3 regions of the Pseudonocardia sp. P1 genome follow, and region 1 is predicted to be linked to each of the others. Evidence: predicted binding sites of a transcription regulator. Region 1 holds the regulator's gene; each other region holds the start of a gene.
The links. Region 1 encodes LexA, which represses DNA repair genes until DNA is damaged. Its sites were predicted from a motif close to CGAACACGTGTTCG; they were not measured.

Region 1 (4,781 bases):
GACGCCGCCGGTGACCTCGCACTGGCCCGGCTGCGGCACGCCCAGCCGGAGGCGGTGTTCGTCTCCGCGCACGACGGCAGCGGCATCGGGAAGCTCCGCGACCGGATCGCGGAGCTGCTCCCGCGCCCCGAGTACGAGGTCGACCTGCTGCTGCCCTACACCGAGGGTGCGCTCGTGGCCCGGCTCCACGACGAGGGCGAGGTACTCGCCGAGGAGCACACCGGTGAGGGCACCCGGGTCCGCGCCCGGGTCGGCCCGGAGCTCGGCACCGCGGTGCTCCCGTACGCCGTCGGCGGGACCGCGACGGTGCCCGCGGACACCGATCCTGCGGGCACCGACCTGCCCGCGACGGCGGCAGGGCACTGAGCCCGAGGGGCCCCCGCACGTCCCGGCCCCGCACGTCCCGGCCCTGCATGTCCCGGCCCCGGCGGAGCAGGATCCGTGTGGGGCCGGTCGCCGTCGCGCTCGGGATCGTCCTCGGCATCAGCGGTGCCGGAGCCGGCGGGGTGACGGCGGCGCACGCCGCGCCGGACGCGGTCCCGGGGGCCCCGCCACGGACCGGGGCCGCACCCGGGCCGGCAGCGCCGCGTCCGGTCTGCACGGCCGAGGACCCGCGGGCCGCCGAGCTCTCCGGGCTGGTCGCCGAGGGCCCACCGGGAGCGGGCCCGGTGCGGTACCGGGCGATCGTCGACGGCGGCGGAACCGGCGAGGTCCTCACGCTCGACCCGGTGACCTGCGCGGTCACCGAGATCCGGGACACCGGTGTCCGGGTCACCGACGTCGAGGACCTCGGTGCGACACCCGACGGGACCCTCTGGCTCGCCGACATCGGCGACAACCGCGGCGACCGCGGCACGGTGCGCCTGGTCGAGCTGCCGGTGTCCGGGCCCGCGCGGGCGCACGACCTCGTCTACCCGGACGGGCCGCGCGACGCCGAGGCGATCCTCCTCGCCGACGACGGGACCCCGCTGATCGTCGCGAAGACCACCGGCGCGGCCGGGGTGTACCGGCCCGCCGGCCCGCTCGACGGCGGCGCCACACCGGTCACGCTGGACCGGGTCGGCGAGGTGGTCCTCCCGTACTCCGCCACGTCCGGCGGCCCGCTCGGCGCCACCGGGACCCGGACGGTCACCGGGGGAGCGGTCGGCCCTCCCGGCGCCGACGGTGGCCGGGTCGCCGCGCTGCGGACCTACACCGACGCGTGGGTGTTCCCGCTGCGCCCGCCACCGGACGGCCGGGTCTCCGCGGACGCGCTCGTCGAGGCCCTGCGCGCAGCGCCGCTGCCGGTGCCGCTGCCGGACGAGGCCCAGGGGGAGGCGGTGGCCCTCGACGGCCGCGGGACGCTGCACTCCGGCTCGGAGGCCCGCGGGCTCTCGCCGGCGGGCGTCCGGGCCGTGCCCGGCGTGGCGACGGCCGCGACCGCCGCGGCGGCCCCCGTGGTCGCGCAACCGGCGGAGGTGCCCCGCACCGGGTCGTTCCCGCCGTGGCTGCCCGCCGTCGCCGGGGCCGGGGTGCTCGGGGTGTTGCTGCTGGCCGGGATCGGCGCGATGGTCCTGCACGGCCGCCGGCGGAGCTGATCCGCCGACGGCCCGGTCCCGCGCCTCAGAGCCGGCGCATGACCGCGACGACCCGGCCCAGGATCGACGCGTCGTCCCCCGGGATCGGGTCGTACGCCTCGTTCGCCGGCATCAGCCAGATGTGCCCGTCCTTGCGGCGGAACGTCTTCACCGTCGCCTCGCCGTCGATCATCGCGGCCACGACCTCGCCCTGCTCGGCGACCGGCTGCTGCCGGACGACGACCCAGTCCCCGTCGGTGATCGCGGCGTCGACCATCGAGTCGCCCTTGACGTTGAGCAGGAACAACGTGCCCTCGCCGACGATCTCCCGCGGGAGCGGGAACACGTCCTGCACGGCCTGCTCGGCGAGGATCGGCCCGCCCGCTGCGATGTCACCGAGCAGCGGCACGAAGGCCGGTGCCGGGCGCTCGGACCGGACCGCCTCGGTGTCCGCGTCGGCGCCGTCGCCCGCCGCGGCCTGCTCCGGGCTCCGGACGTCGACCGCCCGGGTCCGGTTCGGGTCCCGGCGGAGGAAGCCCTTCCGCTCCAGGGTCCGCAGCTGGTGGTGCACCGAGGAGGTGGAGGTCAGCCCCACCGCGTCCCCGATCTCGCGCACGCTCGGCGGGTACCCGTACCGGTCCACCCAGTCCCGGATCACCGACAGGACCTTCCGCTGCCGCGGGGTCAGCCCACGGGTGTCGGCCGGGGGCTCGGGGAACTCCCGGACGTCCGCGGATCCCGGCCCGGCGGGCGCACCGCCTCCGGACTCGTCCGCTGCCATCGCATTCGCCTCCTCGAGGATCTACCGGCACGAACACTAGCCAAGTCCGGGCCGTCCGCCAAACATGCGTTCGAAGTTCGTGCCGGGCGTGTCGTGGATTCCGTCGGACCCCGGTGGTAGAACATCGCACAGGCGTTCGATCGAACATCGATTCGACGACTTCGGTCCGGCGCCCGTGCAGCGCCGGAGACCGGGAGGGGTGGAGATCGTGAGCGCGACGACGGAGGTGCGGGTGGTCCCCGGCGGTGTCCGCCCGCCGGTCACCGCGGAGCTGGTTCGGGCGGCGCCGCTCGCGGTGCCGCCGCCGCCGTGTGGGACGACGGTCCGGGTGTCCTCCGCGACGCCTGCGGCGGTCCGGATGCCGCCGGGTGCGCGCTCGGCGGGGTCGGCGGGTGCGCCCTCCGTGCTGCACCGGGCGGTCGCCGCCGTGGGCGTGCTGGTCGCCTCCGCCACGGCGGTCGTCGGGCTGGGCCTGCTGGCCGAGGTCGCCACCGCCGGCGTCGTCCCGGTCGCTCCGGCGGCCGTGTCCACGGGTCGCTGACCCGCCGGCGTCGGCGGGCCCGCGGGCGCCCGCCGGCGGCCCCCCGTTTCTGCCGGGGGCCGGTGCTACACAGCTCGTACACCCGTTCGACCGGGCTCGGGGAAGGGCCGGTCGGGGGTGAGCAGGGCGCGCGGCCGGGTGTGGCCGGGCGCCGACGGCGAGGAGCAGGAGGAGCCATGCGAGAGCTCGACGTGCGTGACGTGGCGCGGGGGACCCGCGAGACGGCGCGGGGAACGCGCTCCGCCGGACCGCGTGAGCGCAGGCGCCCGGTCCGGCCGGTCTGCGCGGGCGGGGGCCGCTCCACGGCGGCGCTGCGCGACGCCGACCCCGTCGAGGGCCGGGCGGTGCCGGTGGCCGAGGGCGTCCGCCGGCTGTCGGCGGCCGAGCGTGCCGCGCTCCGCTGGGCCGGCATCGAGCGGGCCGAGGGCGGCCACGACCGTCCGGAGCGCACTGGGCGCCGCACCGTCCACGGTGTGCCGGTCGTCCCGGGCGCGGCACCGGCGTGGCGGACGGCGGGGGTCCCCGGGCGTGACCGGCGGCCGGTGGCGGCGGACCCGTCGTCCGTGCCCGCGCCGCGTACGGTCCGTCCGCTGCACCGCCGGTGCGTCGCCCCGGCGCGTCGCCGGACGCGGCAGGCGCAGGCGCACACGCGGGGCTCCCGGCTGCTGGCCGGGGTGGCGGTCGCGCTGTGCGCGGCAACCGCCGTCCTGGTGCTCGGGCTGCTGGGTGACGCGGCCGCCGGGTGGAACGCCGGCGGCGCGACGGCCCCCGCGAGCCCGGCGGGGCCGGTCGTGACGGCGGCGACCGGACGCTGACCGGTGGCCGCCGGGCGCGACACACCGGCGTGTCGCGGAACCGGGTGGCCGTCCGGCGCGGTCGTTCCGGGGCGACGGACGGCGGACGGCGCCGGCGTGCACGACCTGATCAGGGCGTATGCATCCGTTCATGATCGGTTGCTGTCGGCGGGGGCCGGGAGCCGGTGTGCGAGGCTTCGGGTCCCGATCGGGCGAAGCTCGGCGCCGCGCCGCCCCTGGGATGGCGCACCCCTAGATGTAGGGGTTACATTGGTGTCGTTCTCCCACGGGTTGGGGAACAGGTCATCGCGGAGAGTCTCCGGTAGGTCGCGGGAGAAAGAGGGTGGGTACGTCGTGCGTTGCCCCTTCTGCCGCCACCCGGACTCGCGGGTGATCGATTCCCGGACCGCCGACGACGGGACGTGTACCCGCCGTCGCCGGTCCTGCACCGCGTGCGGTCGCCGGTTCACCACGGTCGAGGAGACCGTGCTCGCCGTCGTCAAGCGCAGCGGGGTGAGCGAGCCCTTCAGCCGCCAGAAGGTGGTCGGAGGGGTTCGGCGGGCGTGTCAGGGCCGGCCGGTCGACGAGGACGACCTGCAGCAGCTCGCCCACAGGGTCGAGGAGACGGTGCGTGCCCGCGGGGCGGCCGAGATTCCCAGCCACGAGGTGGGGCTGGCGATCCTCGGACCGTTGCGCGATCTCGACGAGGTCGCGTACCTGCGGTTCGCGAGCGTCTACCGGTCCTTCTCCTCCATCGAGGACTTCGAGAAGGAGATCGCCGATCTGCGTACGGCGGCTGCCGGGGAAGCAGCCGACGACGCGGCCGGCAACCGGGACGGCTGAACCGGGCGACCGATCGGACCGGTGCGGGCACCAGGGGGCGCGCACACCGGCACCGCGGGAGCCACGTCGGCAGGACCGGAAGGGGGACGGTGCACGGCACCGTCCGGGGAACGCCCGCGCACCCCAGCGCGCGGGCGGGCAGAGGACGTCGGATGCGGAGGCAGTTCATGACCGAGACCGTCGGGGGCCCGACGACAGGCACCGGGAGCGAGAGCACGAACGGCGCGGGGGAGGCCCCGAAGGCCGCCCGCGGCCGGGGCAAGGCC
Region 2 (4,781 bases), 3.8 Mb from region 1:
CCCTCGACGGACTCCGCGGCGAGCGCGGCCGGGTCCACCCCGGCGACGGCCGCGACGGCCCGCTCGACCCCGTCGGCGTCGTCGGTGGAGACCGCGTCCTGTTCGGCCGCGACCGCCGAGAGCGCCAGCTCGACCTCGAGCAGCGCCGCGATCCAGGCGCCGTCGTCGAGCAGCACGTCGACCCGGTCCGTGCCGGACAGCGGGCCGAAGAGGGCGTTCGCCATGCGGACGAGTGTACGCAGAGAGAACAGGGAGGATGGAGCCGTGCTGACCCACATCCTCCTCGATCTCGACGGCACCCTCGTCGACTCCGCCCCCGGCATCCTCGGCTCGATGCGCCGCGCCATCGACGAGGTCGGCCTCGACGTGCCCGAGTCCGCGCTGGGCACCCACCTGCTCGGGCCGCCGCTCTACCGCTCGCTCCCGCCGATCCTCGGCGAGGAGGGCACGGCGGCGGTACTGCCGGTCTACCGCCGGATCTACGGCGACGAGGACGGCTGGATGGGGAGCAGGCCCTACCCCGGCGTCGAGGAGCTGCTGCGGGCGCTCGACGACGCCGGCGTGACGATGGCGCTCGCCACCAGCAAGGCCGAGCCGTCGGCGCGCAAGATCCTCGCTCACCACGGCTGGACCGACCTGTTCACCGAGATCGTCGGCGACACCCGCACCGCCGACCGCCCGACCAAGGGCGCCGTGGTCGCCGAGGCGCTGCGCCGGCTGGGGAACCCGTCCGGTGTGGACGAGCCGCTGATGGTCGGCGACCGGCTGCACGACGTCGAGGGGTCGGCCGAGCACGGCCTCCGCTGCGCCGGCGCGGGCTGGGGCTACGCCGAGCCGGGCGAGCTGGAAGCCGCGGGTGCCGAGATCGTGTACGCATCCGCGGACGATCTCCGGGTCGCGCTCCTCGGCTGAGGACTTCCTTTCGCCGGCCCGTTCGCGACCGGTAGACACCGAGGTATGACGGTCGTCTCACTGCACCGGTACCCGGTGAAATCCATGCTCGGCGAGTCCGTGGAACGGTCGGTGGTGACCGGCCGCGGGCTGCTGGGCGACCGGGCACTGGCGGTGTACGACGTCGAGTCGGGCACCGTCGCGAGCGCCAAGGTCCCGCGCCTGTGGTCGGGCCTGCTCGACTTCTCCGCGCGGTTCGCCGCCGAGCCGGAACCGGGCCGCCCGCTGCCCGAGGTGGAGATCCGCTTCCCGGACGGCTCGATGCTGCGCTCCGACGACCCGGGGATCGACACGGCGCTCTCCGCGATCCTCGACCGCGAGGTCCGGCTCATCGCCGAGCCACCGGAGGGCAGCCAGTTCGAGGAGGTCTGGCCGGAGTTCGACGACCTCCCGATCGACCAGCTCGCCCCCGGGCAGCTGATCGAGGGCACCACCGCCCGGCACGAGGACACCGGCGAGCGGGTCAGCCGGTTCGACGTCTCCGCGTTCGGCGCGCCGGGCACCTTCTTCGACCTGTCCACACTGCACGTGCTCACCGAGTCCACACTGGACCGGCTGCGCGAGCTCGCCCCGGACGCGACCTTCGACCCGCGCCGCTACCGCCCGAACGTCGTCCTGCGCGGCGAGGACGCCGGCTTCCTCGAGAACGACTGGCCGGGATCGGACGGCACCATCGGCGGCGTCGCCGTGCGGTACTCGTTCGCCACCATGCGGTGCGTGATGACGACGCTGGCGCAGGGCGACCTGCCCCGCGACCCCGGCACCCTGCGGACCATCGCCAAGCACAACCGGATCGAGATCCCGCAGATCGGCGGGGTCTGGGCGTGCGCCGGGGTGTACGCCGACGTCGTCACCGACGGGGAGATCGCGGTCGGCGACGAGCACGAGGCCCCCACCGCGGCCTGACCCCGCGCCCGGCACCCGGTCGGCGCACCCCGTCGCCGTCGGCGCACCCGTCACGTGGCGGCGCACCCCGTCACGTGGGGGCGCACCCCACGCGACGGGTGCGTGAGCCGGCGCCGGGGCGCACGGACAGACGACGGGGTGCTCCGGCTCGAGACGGCCGCCGGACGGAGCGGGCCTGGCTACGCGACGGCGCACGCCCGCGCTCCGTCGGCACCGATGGCGTTCGCACAGCGAACGCTTGTCCGCAGATCGCACACTGCGGTACCGTCGCGTCCGACGGAGGTGCGTGATGGACAAGGTGGTGGCATCCGCCGCGGACGCGGTCGCCGACATCGGCGACGGCGCGTCGCTCGCGGTCGGCGGGTTCGGCATGTCGGGCGTCCCGACGGTGCTGATCGCCGCCCTGCTGGAGCAGGGCGCGACCGATCTGGAGACGATCTCGAACAACCTCGGCGTCGACGGCTTCGGCCTCGGCACCCTGCTGTCCGCCGGCCGGATCCGGCGCACGATCGGCTCCTACGTCGGTAACAACAAGGAGTTCGCCCGCCAGTACCTGGGCGGCGAGCTGGAGCTGGAGCTGACCCCGCAGGGCACGCTCGCCGAGCGGCTGCGCGCCGGGGGCGCGGGGATCCCGGCGTTCTACACCCCGGCCGGCGTCGGCACGCTCGTCGCCGACGGCGGCCTCCCCTGGCGCTACGCACCCGACGGCTCCGTCGCGGTCATGTCGCCCGAGAAGGAGGTCCGCGAGTTCGACGGCGTGTCCTACGTCCTCGAGCGCGCGCTGACCCCCGACTTCGGGCTGGTCCACGCCTGGAAGGGCGACCGGCACGGCAACCTCGTGTTCCGGCGTTCGGCGCGGAACTTCAACCCGGACGCGGCCGCCGCGGGCCGGGTCACGATCGCGCAGGTCGAGCACCTGGTCGAGCCGGGCGAGATCGACCCGGACCACGTGCACACCCCCGGCATCCACGTCCAGCGCGTCCTGCACGTGCCCGGCGTGGAGAAGCCGGTCGAGTTCAGGACGGTGAGCGGCTGATGGCCCTGACACGCGACGAGATGGCCGCCCGGGTCGCCGAGGAGCTCCCGGACGGGTCGTACGTGAACCTCGGCATCGGCATGCCCACCCTGGTCCCCGGGCACATCCCCGACGGCCGCACGGTGGTCCTGCACTCGGAGAACGGGATCCTCGGCGTCGGTCCCTACCCCACCGACGACGAGATCGACCCCGACCTGATCAACGCCGGCAAGGAGACCGTCACCGTCGCCGACGGCGCCGCCTACTTCGGGTCCGCGGAGAGCTTCGGCCAGATCCGGGCCGGGAAGCTCGACGTCGCCGTCCTCGGCGGCATGGAGGTCGCGGCGAACGGCGATCTCGCGAACTGGGCCGTCCCCGGCAAGATGATCAAGGGGATGGGCGGCGCGATGGACCTCGTGCACGGCGCCCGGCGCGTCGTCGTGATGATGGACCACGTCTCGAAGGACGGGTCGCCGAAGATCGTCGAGCGCTGCTCGCTGCCGATCACCGGCCTGGGCTGCGTCACCCGGATCGTCACCGACCTCGCCGTCATCGACGTGACACCCGACGGTCTCGCGCTGGTCGAGACCGCCCCGGGCGTCTCCGCCGACGAGGTGCGGGAGAAGACCGGCGCCCCACTGGCCTGACGGCTCGTGAGTGGTTGTCGCGGTCCTGACCGCGTCAACCACTCACGAGCGCGCAGCGCCCACAGTCACGGGCATCCCAGTCAGCCCGCGGACCAGGGTCGACTCGCGGTAGGTCAGCTCCGACGGATCGACGGCGAGCGCGAGGTCCGGGCGCTGCGCGACCAGCTTCCCGATCGCCACCCGTCCCTCGGTGCGTGCCAGCTGGGCCCCCAGGCAGAAGTGGATGCCGTGCCCGAAGAACACCCCGCCGGACGCGTCCCGGGTGATGTCGAGTTCCTCGGCCCGCTCGGTCCACGCGGGGTCCCGGTTGGCCGCGGCCAGGCCGAGCATGACCGTCGACCCGGCGGGGATGGTCACCCCGGAGTAGGTGACGTCCTCGCTCGCGAACCGCATCGGCGTGTTCGTCACCGGCGACTCGAAGCGCAGGAACTCCTCCACCGCCGACGTGATCAGTGACGGGTCGTCCTGCAGCCTCGCTCGCTCCCCGGGATGGGTCAGGAGGGCCAGGACGCCGTTGCCGATCAGGTTGACCGTCGTCTCGTGCCCGGCGATGAGCAGCAGCATCGCCATGGCGACGAGCTCCTCGTGGGACAGCGTGTCGCCGTCGGCCTCGCTGACCGCGAGCAGCGACGAGAGCAGCGCGTCGTCGGGCTCGGTGCGCTTGCGCTCGATGAGCTCGCTCAGGTAGCCGTGCAGGCTGCCCATCGCGGCGAACTTCTCCTCCTGCGGCGAGTCGTCGACCATCACCGACGACCACGCGGAGAACTGGTCCCGGTCCTCCGCAGGCACGCCGAGCAGCTCGCAGATCACGAGCACCGGGACGAGGAACGCGTACTCACGCATGAGGTCGACCGGCCGGTCGGCGGGCAGCCGGTCCAGCAGTTCCTGGGTGATCTCCTCGACCCGCGGCTGCAGCTCGTTCATGCGCCGGACGGTGAACGAGCGGCTGACCAGCTTCCGCAGCCGGGTGTGGTCCGGCGGGTCCATCAGGATCATCATCGGCGTCGGCGCCGCGGCGTGCTCGGCCCGCTGGTCCGCCGGCAGCGTGTAGCGCCAGTCCTTCGACAGCCGCGGGTCGACGAACGCCTCCCGGACGTCGGCGTAGCGGGTGATCAGCCACGCCTTCCCGTCCGGCAGCGCCAGCTCGCGCACCGGCTCGTCGTCGCGCAGCGCCGCGTAGGCGGGGTGCGGGTCGGTCCAGAAGTCGCCGGAGAACAGGGCGTGCGGCTCGGTGCCGGTGGTGGTCAGCGCCATGTCCCCAT
Region 3 (4,781 bases), 4.3 Mb from region 1:
CGCGCTCTACCCGGCGCTCGCCGCGGCCGTCGCGCCCGGCGGGCTGCTGGTGGTCACCGTGCTCTCCGAGGTCGGCGACACCGGCGGGCAGTACCGGGCCGCCCCCGGCGAGCTGCCGGCGGCGTTCGGCGAGCTGGAGGTCGTCGCCCACCACGAGGGCGGCGGGGAGGCGCACCTGGTGGCGCGCCGGCCCGCCTGAGTCAGCGACGGGCGGCGACGAGCGCCGCGAGACCGGTCGTCACCGGCACCGCGGCGACCAGCCCGATGCTGCCGACCAGCGTCCGGACGATCTCGGTCGCGACGTCCTGGCTGGTCAGGACCTCCGTCACGCCGCCGGCCGCGACGGAGAACAGCAGCAGCAACGGCAGCGCGGCGCCGGCGTAGGCCAGCACGAGGGTGTTCACCGCCGACGCCACGTGGTCGCGGCCGATCCGCATCCCGGCGGCGAACAGCTCGCGGGGCCCGAGCCGCGGGTTCGCCGCACCGAGCTCCCAGACCGCCGACGCCTGGGTGACCGTCACGTCGTCGAGCGCACCGAGCGCGCCGATCACGAGCCCGGCCAGGACCAGGCCGCGCGGGTCGATCGGGACGCCGGGGCCGAGCGTCCCGATCAGGTTGGCCGTCGTGTCGTCCAGCCCGGTGAGCCGGGTGGCCGCGGTGAAGGCGTAGCCGAGCACGCCGATCAGGGCCAGCGACGCGAGCGTCCCCAGTACCGCGCACGACGTACGGGCGCTGAACCCGTGGGTCAGGTACAGCACCACGAACATGATCAGGCACGACCCGGTGACGGCCACCGCGAGCGGTGACCCGCCCGACAGGATCGCCGGCAGGACGAACCACAGCAGCACGGCGAAGCTGAGCAGCAGGCCCACCAGGGCGGCGAACCCGCGCAGCCGCCCCAGCAGCACGACGGCCACCGCGAACGCCGCCGCCAGCCAGCCCAGCGCGGGCCCGCGCTGGAAGTCGTTGAGCTGGTACGAGCCCGCCTCGTCCGGGTTCCCGCCGGACCAGGCCATCGTCACCGGGTCGCCGACGGCGAACCGCGGGCTGGACGGCTCGGTCGGGACGAGCTGCACGAGGTCCCGCCCGGCGCGGGGGCCGTCGGTCATCCGGACGGTGACGCCGGTGCAGGCCCCGTCGCCGGAGCCGGGGGAGCAGTCCGCGACCTGGACGGACTGCACGTCGCCGTGCACCTGCTCGGTCGGCGGCAGCTCGGGTGCCGGGACCGGCCCCGGCCACAGCAGGACGAGACCGGTGAGGGTCGCGAGGGCGCAGGGGACGAGCAGCGCGACGAGGAGGTTCCGCACCCGGCGGCCTGCGGGGGAGGGGGCGCCGTGTCCGTGTCCGTGGCCGTGCCCGGTGCCGGCGTGGTCCTCCTCGGCCCGGCGTCGCGCCGCACGGCGCCCGGTGCCGGTCGGGGCGCCGGCGGGCACCGGCCCGGTGGCGTACCCGCCGCCGTGCTCCTGCCCGGCGCCCTCCGCTCCCGGGGCCCACGGCGCGTCGGGACGACGACCGGCCCGCTCCGGCGGCGGGCCACCGGGACCGGGACGCCCCGGCACGGGCGGTGTCGCACGGGGCCGGGGGACACCGTGCCCGTGGCCGTCGCCGGGCTCGGGACGGCGCCGCCTGCCGGACGGCTGCCCGCCCCGCGGGTCCCCGGGGTACGGGTGCCGCGGGCCGGGATCGTCGGGATGCACGTCCGCATCCTCGCAAGCGATCACCGCACCGCCGACCGGTCCTCGCCCGGAGGCGGCCGCCGGGCGACGACCGGTTGCCCGGCGTTCGAACTTGTGTTCGAATGACTCTCGTGCGGTGGAACGGGCAGCAGGTGGGAATCGACGGGATCGGCGCGGACGCGGCGCTGCCGGGGATGCGCGGGTTGCTGCGCACGGTGCGTACGCCGGAGTTCGCGGGGACGGTGTTCCACGAGGTGGAGGCGCGGTCGGTGCTGAACCGGGTGGCGTCGTCCTCGCCGGTGCCGTTCGGGTGGACGGTGAACCCGTACCGCGGCTGCTCCCACGCGTGCACCTACTGCCTCGCGGGCGACACCCCGGTGCTGACGGCCGACGGCCGGTCCCGCCCGATCGGGGAGCTCCGCCCGGGCGACGAGGTGGTCGGCACCACGTCCGACGGGCGGGGCCGCCGCCGGTTCGTCCGCACCCCGGTGCTCGCGCACTGGTCCACCCGGCGCCGCGCCCAGCGGGTGTCCCTGACCGACGGCACGGTGCTGGTCACCTCGGCCGAGCACCGCTTCCTGACCGGCGAGGGCTGGGCCCACGTGCGGCCGGGGCGGTGCCGGGCCTCGGCGGACCGTCCGCACCTGCGCCCCGGCTCCGCGCTGGTGGGGCCCGGCGCGGCGGCGATGCCCCGCGGTGCCCGGCCGCCCGGCTACGACGAGGGCTACCTCTGCGGTCTGGTCCGGGCCGACGCGGTCCGGTCCCGGGTGACGGCCGAGGCGTTCCCGTCGGCGTGGGTGGAGCTGGAGGCGGTCGCCCGCGCCCACCACCTGATCGGCGAACCGGCACGGGCCGCCGCACCGTCGGCGGCCCCGGCCGTGGCGCAGCGGCCGTCGCCCACGGTGTGGCCGGAGCACCCCGGGCCGGGCTGGTCGGCGGGATTCGTCGGCGGTGTGCTCGACGCCTGCGGCCAGGTCTCGGCGGGGGTGCTGCGGATCGTCCCGGGCGACGAGCAGCTCACCCGGGCCACGGTCGGGGCGGTGCGCCGGCTCGGGTTCCGGGTGGCGTCCGAACCGTCCGGGCGGCCGGGTGCGCGCGCGTTGCGGGTGCTCGGCGGCGCGGCGGAGCAGCTGCGGCTGGTCGCGGTCGCGGACCCGGCCGTCGCGCGGGTCCGCGACGTCACCGGTGCACTCGTCGAGGAGCCGCCGGAGGGGGCCCCGCAGGTCACCGGTGTTCACGACACCGGCCGGGTGGTCCCGATGTACGACATCACCACCGGCACCGGTGACTTCGTCGCGGCCGGGGTCGTCAGCCACAACTGCTTCGCCCGCAACACCCACACCTACCTCGACCTCGACGCGGGCGCGGACTTCGACTCCCAGATCGTGGTGAAGATGAACGCCGCCCGGGTGCTGGAGCGTGAGCTGGCGCGGCCGTCGTGGCGGCGGGAGCACGTCGCGATGGGCACCAACACCGACCCGTACCAGCGGGCCGAGGGCCGCTACCGGCTGATGCCCGGGGTGATCGGTGCGCTCGCCCGGTCCGGCACACCGTTCTCGATCCTGACCAAGGGCACCGTGCTGACCCGGGACCTGCCGGACCTGGCCGCGGCGAACCGGGACGTCCGGGTCGGCACGGGCGTCTCGGTCGCGTTGCTCGACCGGGAGCTGCAGGCGCGCCTGGAACCGGGGACGCCGAGCCCGCGGGCCCGGCTCGACCTGGTCCGGCGGATCACGGAGGCGGGCCTGCCGTGCGGGGTGATGGTCGCGCCCGTCCTGCCGTGGCTCACGGACTCGGCCGAGGCGCTCGACGCGCTGCTCGGGGAGATCGCCGCGGCCGGTGCCTGCCGTGCCACCGTGCTCGCGCTGCACCTGCGGCCCGGGACCCGCGAGTGGTTCCTGCAGTGGCTGGGCCGCGAGTACCCGGCCCTGCTGCCCCGCTACGAGAAGCTCTACCGCCGGGGGGCGACGGCCGACCGCGAGTACCGCGCCGCACTCCGGAGCCGCGCCGCGCCCCTGCTGGCCCGGCACGGCCTGGACGGTCCGGAGGCCGATCCGGGCGACCCCGGCTGGACCCGTCAGGAACCGGCCGCACCCCCGCCACGGGAGCCTCGCGACGAGCAACTCAGCCTGCTGTGACCCGACGGCAAGCCTGGTGACGGGCCGGTCGGGGGCGGCGGATAGCCTTGTCCGCCGTGATGCGAACCCACCCTGTCGGCACGCTGCGTGCCGAGAACGCCGGCCAGACCGTGACCCTCGCCGGATGGGTGGCCCGCCGCCGCGATCACGGCGGCGTGATCTTCATCGACCTCCGGGACCGGTCCGGTTCCGCGCAGGTCGTGTTCCGCGAGGGCGAGATGGCCGAGCGGGCCCACCGGCTGCGGTCGGAGTTCTGCGTGCAGGTCGTCGGCGAGGTCGTCCGGCGCCCCGAGGGCAACGAGAACTCCGAGCTGCCCACCGGCGACATCGAGGTCACGGTCACCGGGCTGACCGTGCTGTCCGAGGCCGCGCCGCTGCCGTTCCCGATCGACGAGCACACCGGGGTCGGCGAGGAGATCCGGCTGACCCACCGCTACCTGGACCTGCGCCGCTCCGGCCCGGCGTCGGCGATGAAGCTGCGCAGCGACGTCAACAAGGCCGCCCGCGACGTGCTCGCCGCCGAGGACTTCATCGAGGTCGAGACGCCGACCCTGACCCGGTCCACCCCGGAGGGCGCCCGCGACTTCGTCGTCCCGGCCCGGCTGCGTCCCGGTTCCTGGTACGCGCTGCCGCAGAGCCCGCAGCTGTTCAAGCAGCTGCTCATGGTCGGTGGCCTGGAGCGCTACTACCAGATCGCGCGCTGCTACCGCGACGAGGACTTCCGCGCCGACCGCCAGCCCGAGTTCACCCAGCTCGACATCGAGATGAGCTTCGTCGAGCAGGACGACGTCATCGCGCTGGCCGAGAAGGTGCTCGTCGCGCTGTGGAAGCTGGTCGGCTACGACATCCCGGCGCCGATCCCGCGCATGAGCTACGCCGAGGCGATGTCCCGCTACGGCTCGGACAAGCCCGACCTGCGGTTCGGCTTCGAGCTGACCGAGCTGACGTCGTACTTCGCGGACACCGG

Region 2: PP1_RS26805 (CoA transferase subunit A) is a predicted target of LexA. The motif match lies at 2,089-2,102, and genes of this name have one in related genera.
Region 3: PP1_RS28775 (intein-containing Rv2578c family radical SAM protein) is a predicted target of LexA. The motif match lies at 1,784-1,797, and genes of this name have one in related genera.

Annotation. Positions count from the first base shown of each region.
Region 1 is NZ_ADUJ02000001.1:1,935,524-1,940,304, reverse strand. Features, by position in the region: gene hflX (GTPase HflX) at 1-366, shown strand, start outside; gene PP1_RS08465 (hypothetical protein) at 444-1,577, shown strand; gene lexA (transcriptional repressor LexA) at 1,603-2,337, opposite strand; gene PP1_RS08455 (hypothetical protein) at 2,546-2,878, shown strand; gene PP1_RS08450 (hypothetical protein) at 3,055-3,693, shown strand; gene nrdR (transcriptional regulator NrdR) at 4,027-4,515, shown strand; gene PP1_RS08440 (vitamin B12-dependent ribonucleotide reductase) at 4,683-4,781, shown strand, end outside.
Region 2 is NZ_ADUJ02000001.1:5,755,110-5,759,890, reverse strand. Features, by position in the region: gene PP1_RS26820 (lyase family protein) at 1-224, opposite strand, end outside; gene PP1_RS26815 (HAD hydrolase-like protein) at 265-912, shown strand; gene PP1_RS26810 (MOSC domain-containing protein) at 958-1,857, shown strand; gene PP1_RS26805 (CoA transferase subunit A) at 2,147-2,893, shown strand; gene PP1_RS26800 (3-oxoacid CoA-transferase subunit B) at 2,893-3,519, shown strand; gene PP1_RS26795 (cytochrome P450 family protein) at 3,562-4,773, opposite strand.
Region 3 is NZ_ADUJ02000001.1:6,199,083-6,203,863, forward strand. Features, by position in the region: gene PP1_RS28765 (class I SAM-dependent methyltransferase) at 1-199, shown strand, start outside; gene PP1_RS28770 (YibE/F family protein) at 201-1,697, opposite strand; gene PP1_RS28775 (intein-containing Rv2578c family radical SAM protein) at 1,799-3,814, shown strand; gene aspS (aspartate--tRNA ligase) at 3,871-4,781, shown strand, end outside.